2 regions of the Kluyvera sp. 142486 genome follow, and region 1 is predicted to be linked to the other one. Evidence: predicted binding sites of a transcription regulator. Region 1 holds the regulator's gene; the other holds the start of a gene.
What was found. The regulator PurR, encoded in region 1, represses purine synthesis genes. The targets are predictions, from matches to a motif close to CANGCAAACGTTTGCNTG.
Positions count from the first base shown of each region.

Region 1 (3,417 bases):
ACTAGCACTGAGAGTTCGCGCTTCACGTCCGGCTTTTCACCTGCCCCGCCCTTCGGCAGAGAGAACCACAGCCCCAGAATGGCAATAATGCCAAGCCCTGCCGTTGCCAGGAAAGACATCCGCCAGCCAATGGTTTCGCCAAGCCAGGTTGCCGCCGGCACGCCACCAATATTGGCAATGGTCAGCCCCATAAACATGGTTGCCACGGCGCTGGCCTGCTTATGCTTCGGCACCACGCTTGCAGCAACAACGGAGCCAAGGCCGAAGAATGCGCCGTGGTTAAGGCTGGTGATAATACGTGACAGCATCAGGGTGGTGTAGTCCGGCGCCATCGCCGAAAGCACGTTGCCGAGGGTAAAAATGGCCATCAGGAAGATCAGGGCGTTTCGACGGGCACGATGTGAAAGCAGCAGCGTCATCAGCGGCGCACCAACCATCACCCCTACGGCATAGGCGCTGATCAGCATCCCGGCTGCGGGAATGGAGACGTCCACACCTTTTGCAATCACCGGCAGGAGACCCATTGGGGAGAATTCGGTCGTCCCGATGCCAAAGGCCCCAATGGCTAACGCCAGTAAGGGAAAGTTAATTTTCATGCAAATGCTCCGGTTAGCCGCACGACAGACGCGGCATGTCGATAATGGGCAAAAGCATGACATCAATCACATAAAAACAGAAGTGTACAAAACAGCAAAAGATTATTGCTAAATGGGTAACAATCAGACAGGAGGGAGCGAGTGCCCCCTCGCAGAGGAATTAATGCAGTACAGCAGTCAAACCTGCGGCAACGATCAGCGCAAGGGTAATGACGGTGGTGGTGAGTGACATCTTAAGTTCGGTACTCATCAACTTTTCTCCTTTTTATCGCTACAGCAAAACTGAGCTAGCTCATTTTTACACAGTATTGCGCAAAAATCTTCACAGATTTAGCAGGATGTTTGTTTTTACTCTTCCACTTTGCGTCAGGATAAGTCAAAATTCGACGCTTATTTATAAGCGTACCGGCCATTGACCCCCTCCTGTCGTCCTGTATCGTTTTCCCGGCGAATCGCAATCCACAAAATTGCGTCAGGGTGTGTGAAGGCAAACGTTTTCCTTTCGATTTTATCAGGGGCAGGCCAGGGTCTGGAGTGAGATGGAATGGCAACTATTAAAGATGTAGCGAAGCGCGCAAACGTTTCCACTACAACCGTATCACATGTAATTAACAAAACGCGTTTTGTCGCCGAGGAGACGCGTGAAGCCGTCTGGGCGGCGATCAAAGAGTTGCACTACTCTCCGAGCGCCGTTGCCCGCAGCCTGAAGGTGAACCACACCAAATCGATTGGTTTGCTGGCAACCAGCAGCGAAGCGGCCTACTTTGCCGAAATTATCGAAGCCGTTGAGAAAAACTGCTTTGAGAAAGGTTATACCCTGATTCTGGGCAACGCCTGGAACAACCTGGAAAAACAGCGCGCCTACCTGTCGATGATGGCGCAAAAGCGCGTGGATGGCCTGCTGGTCATGTGCTCCGAATATCCGGAATCCCTGTTGACGATGCTCGAAGAGTACCGACACATCCCGATGGTGGTGATGGACTGGGGCGAAGCCAAAGCGGACTTCACCGACTCGGTTATCGATAACGCCTTTGAAGGCGGCTATATCGCCGGTCGTTACCTGATTGAGCGCGGTCATCGCGATATCGGCGTCATCCCTGGCCCACTAGAGCGCAACACCGGCGCAGGTCGTCTGGCGGGCTTTATGAAAGCGATGGAAGAAGCGCAGATCAACGTACCAAAGAACTGGATTGTGCAGGGCGACTTCGAGCCAGAATCGGGTTATCGCGCAATGCAGCAGATCCTGTCCCAGCAGCCGCGCCCTACCGCTATCTTCTGCGGTGGTGACATTATGGCGATGGGCGCACTGTGCGCCGCGGATGAGATGGGTCTGCGCGTGCCGCAGGACATTTCGCTGATCGGCTATGATAACGTGCGCAACTCACGTTTCTTCACCCCGGCGCTGACGACCATCCACCAGCCGAAAGATTCGCTTGGTGAGACGGCGTTTAACATGCTGATGGACCGTATCGTCAGCAAGCGAGAAACCTCGCAGTCGATTGAGGTGCATCCGCGCCTTATCGAACGTCGCTCCGTGGCCGACGGCCCGTTCCGCGACTATCGCCGCTAAGCGTTACCCACGGACACCCTACTCGGGTGTCCGCAGCCATTCCTCATTTAACGTCTCGCTATCCCCCAGATATTCCAGCAGCCAGCTTAACGCCGGCGACGCTTCGCTTTGCTGCCACGTCAGGCAACAGGCGGCATCCGGGAAGGGGTTCTCAAGCTGTAGCGCCACCCATGCCCCGCTATCCAGCCATGGCTGCGCCAGATGCCCCGGCACCATCGCCGCACAAAGCCCCGCCGAGATACAGGTTTCCGATGAGGCCCAGTCCGGCACCACCACTCGCTTCTGGTTATCGAGCAGCCAGGTCGTTCGCTTCGGTAACGATCGCGAGGTATCTTCACGCACCAGCGACGGCCAGTTGCGCAACACATCATCGCTGAGCGGGCCTTCCATCTGTGCCAGCGGATGGGTACTCGCCACCACGCAGTGCCAGTTGAGCATCCCCATATCGCGGAACGCGAAGCGACCACCGACCGGGATCGCCTGGGTGGCGCCAATCGCCAACTCTACGCGACCATCGGCCAGCGCATCCCAAACGCCGTTGAACACTTCCTGGTAAACAATCAACTCCACGTCGCTAAAGTGACGGTAGAAATCGACAATCAACTGCCGGGTTCGCTGCGGCTTCACGATATTATCGACGGCAATCGCCAACTGCCCTCGCCAGCCGTTGGCGATTTGCTGGCACTGCTGACGGGTGATCTGCATTTTTTTGATAACAGACCTGCCCTCTTTCAAAAACCAGGCTCCAGCCGGGGTAAGTTCAACGTCCCGATGACGACGTCCGAACAGCGGTACTGCCAACCATTCTTCAAGTTGACGCACCGTATAGCTGACCGCAGAAGGCACGCGATGAAGCTCCTGCGCCGCAGCGCTAAAGCTGCCGTTGCGCGCCACCGCATCAACCACCTCCAGAGAATATTCAGACCACATTTTATGCCTTCAAATATTTTGAATCCATGACTCAAATATTAGCGTTTCACAAGCCGTTATGCACTCTCTACACTCAGCGGCATCGTTTATTCATGATAAAAAGGGCGAAATTAATGCAACCTGGGAAAGGATTTTTAGTCTGGCTCGCGGGGCTGAGCGTATTGGGCTTTCTGGCTACCGATATGTATCTCCCCGCCTTTGCCGCCATTCAGGAAGACCTGCAGACGCCGGCATCAGCCGTAAGCGCAAGTCTCAGCCTGTTCCTGGCCGGTTTTGCCGTCGCGCAGCTCCTCTGGGGGCCGCTGTCAGATCGCTACGGTC
Region 1 covers NZ_JBKHUI010000001.1:305,529-308,945, forward strand. The annotation lists gene ACLGE8_RS01515 (MFS transporter) at 1-596, opposite strand, end outside; gene ACLGE8_RS01520 (YnhF family membrane protein) at 757-846, opposite strand; gene purR (HTH-type transcriptional repressor PurR) at 1,141-2,166, shown strand; gene punR (DNA-binding transcriptional activator PunR) at 2,185-3,096, opposite strand; gene punC (purine nucleoside transporter PunC) at 3,210-3,417, shown strand, end outside.

Region 2 (3,417 bases), on a different contig from region 1:
TTGCCCGCAATAGCGGCGTGGTTCGCGTGGGTGATGAAGTAGAAATTCTTACCATCGGCCCGGCCATCATGTACGGTGCGGGGAAAACCGACGAAGCGCTGGCTCCGCAAACACAGCAGGATGCGCTCGTAGAAATTGACTGGGAAGGCAGTCGCTTTACCGGGAATAATCAGCAGATTTTGCTGGAACAGCTGGAGCAGCAAGGCATTCGCGTTCCCTACTCCTGCCGTGCAGGCATCTGCGGCAGCTGTCGTGTGACGCTATTGGATGGTGAAGTGAGCCCGCTGAAAAAGAGTGCGATAGCTGACGATGGTACGATTCTCAGCTGTAGCTGCGTTCCGAAAACGGCGCTAAAGCTGAAGCTTTAAACCGCCTGCTCAAGGCTGTAACCGTCCAGCCCCGGCTGAGGTTGCAGCCTGTCGTTCATCACTTTGATAGGATCGCCAAGCTGCATAGTGCGCCCGGCCAATACCAAACCCGGCTGAGCCAGCAGGCAAAGGGCTGCATTTTCACCCGGCTCTACTACCAGCAAATTAACCTGGCTATCATCGTCGCTCAGCCACACGGCCGCCGCATCGCCGGTTACCGGAGACCAGCTCTCTTCGTGCGCGCGGAAATGCCAGCTTTTCGGCATTTGCGGTTTGAGGAAGCGAATGGCGACAAGGGCGTTAAGAATCAGCTCAGCACGATGTTCTTTTGAAAGCACAAGATCACGACATTTCTCTTCAAAAGAGAAATAAAGCGCGGCATCGTCAACGCAAAACCCGGTTGGCGCAAAAGCATCAGGGGTTAACATTCGGCGAGCAAAACGCGAACGAAACAACATACCATTGGCTAAATCGAGCATCATTCGATCGTGCTCTTCATCATAATACCAACGCCAGTTATCATCAGGTTTAATTCGCATTTTACTCCCCCGTCATATTCGCATCCAATGCATTGCCCATTCTTCCGTTGCGTTACTTAGCCTTAAATAATAAAAGACCAATATGTTTAAATAAGCAACAATACGGGAATATAATGCAACCAGGGCTGGAAATAAAGCCCTGGATCACATTATCAGGAAAAATACTAGATGTGGGTAACGATTTCTTTAATCAGCGGCGGGCCTTTAAAAATAAACCCGGAATAGATCTGCACCAGAGAGGCACCAGCTGCCATCTTTTCACGCGCCGCAATCACCGAGTCGATACCGCCAACGCCAATAATCGGTAATTGACCTTTTAATTCGGCTGACAGCATACGAATAATTTCGGTGCTTTTTAATTGTAATGGACGACCGCTTAAGCCACCCATTTCATCGCAATTTTTCATCCCCTGAACCAGAGAACGATCCAATGTGGTATTGGTCGCAATCACCCCATCAATATTATGGCGAACTAAACTGTCGGCAACCTGGATCAACTCTTCATGAGATAGATCCGGAGCGATCTTCACCGCCACTGGAACATATTTATGGTGCTTTTCTTGAAGTTCAGATTGTTTATTTTTAATACCGGAAAGGAGATCGTCTAACGCATCGCCATATTGCAACGTACGCAGGCCTGGGGTATTTGGCGAGGAGATATTAATCGCAATATAACCGGCATAGGCGTAGATTTTTTCCATACAAATCAGATAGTCATCTTTTCCCTGCTCAACCGGGGTATCTTTATTTTTACCGATATTAATCCCCAGGATCCCGTCGAAATGCGCTTTTTTTACGTTCTCGACCAGGTTATCAACGCCATGGTTATTGAAGCCCATACGGTTGATCAACCCTTCGGCATCGACCAGGCGGAACAAGCGCGGCTTGTCGTTACCCGGCTGCGGACGCGGCGTGACGGTGCCAATCTCAATAGAGCCGAATCCCATCGCCCCTAAGGCATCGATGCATTCGCCGTCTTTATCCAGACCGGCGGCCAGACCCAGTGGATTTTTAAACGTCAGCCCCATGCAGGTGACCGGTTTTTCCGGCACTTTTTGACGCACGAGTGCTTCCAGCGGAGTGCCGGTGACGCGACGTAATTGTTGAAACGTTAATTCATGAGCGCGCTCTGGATCGAGCTGAAAAAGTGCTTTACGAACGAAGGGATAGTACATGAACTCTCCTGGATTCCCGGTGTGCAAACCGGGGGCGTATTATGTGCGATAACGCTCAGAAATGGAATTGACCTGTGGCAAAAAAAGCGCAATCGTTTTCCTTCTATTCAACCTCCCCCGCACTCCGCATATGCATTTTCTGGTAATCCATCATCAGAAAAAGTATTTCGCCCGCGGATTCCTCTCTGACACACTGATGCAAATGTTATCAATTTTAGATTAATGTTTGTTTTTAGTTATAAGGAGAGACCATGCGCGTCATTACTTTAGCAGGCAGCCCCCGTTTTCCTTCTCGCTCCAGCGCCCTGCTGGAGTACGCTCGGGAAAAACTCTCTGCCGCCGACGTTGAAGTTTTCCATTGGCATTTGCAGAACTTCGACCCCGAAGATCTGTTTCACGCCCGCTTCGACAGCCCTGCGCTGCAAACCTTGACCGAGCAGTTGGCACACGCCGACGGCTTGATTATCGCCACGCCGGTCTATAAAGCCTCTTTCGCTGGCGCATTAAAAGCACTACTGGATCTGCTGCCCGAGCGTGCGCTGGAAGGCAAAGTCGTACTGCCGCTAGCAACCGGCGGCACGGTGGCGCATATGCTGGCAGTGGATTACGCACTGAAACCGGTGTTGAATGCGCTGAAGGCCCAGGAGATCCTGCAGGGCGTGTTTGCCGACGATAGCCAGGTGACCGATTATCAACATAAGCCGCAGTTCAGCCCGAATCTGCACAACCGTCTGGACAGCGCGCTGGAGACATTCTGGCAGGCGCTGCATCGGCGGGATATCCAGGTTCCCACGTTCAGTTCCGTGCGAATCACCGAACATGTTTGATAAAAAAAACGCCGCAGGGAAGACCCAGCGGCGTTTTTGTTTGCATCAATGTAACCCGGCCGTACAAACGCGACGCCGGGATTGCTACCGAATTTCCCGGAGTCGGCTTACGCCTCGTCCGGGCTACTGGTTAAGCTAATGCTTTAGCAATCTTCTCGTACAGATCGCCAGAGAGATTTTCCAGCCCTTTCAGTTGCTCCAGCGCGGCACGCATTAATGCCTGACGCTTAACATCATAGCGTTTCAGACGGATCAGCGGCTCAATCAGACGCGAAGCCACCTGCGGGTTTTTGCTGTTCAGTACGGTGAGCATTTCTACCAGGAACTGATAGCCGCTGCCATCTGCCGCATGGAACGCCGCCGGGTTGCTGCCGGCAAAGGCGCCAATCAGCGAGCGAATACGGTTCGGGTTATTCATGCTAAATGAACGGTGGTTCAACAGCTTACGTACCGTTGCCAGCACGTCATCTGCCGGGCTTGTCGCTTGCAGAATCAGCCATTTATCCAT
Region 2 covers NZ_JBKHUI010000025.1:8,550-11,966, reverse strand. The annotation lists gene ACLGE8_RS21130 (YcbX family protein) at 1-368, shown strand, start outside; gene zapC (cell division protein ZapC) at 365-907, opposite strand; gene pyrD (quinone-dependent dihydroorotate dehydrogenase) at 1,072-2,082, opposite strand; gene ssuE (NADPH-dependent FMN reductase) at 2,334-2,909, shown strand; gene pepN (aminopeptidase N) at 3,040-3,417, opposite strand, start outside.
Region 2: a site for PurR is predicted at 2,168-2,185, ahead of pyrD (quinone-dependent dihydroorotate dehydrogenase). Genes of this name have one in related genera too.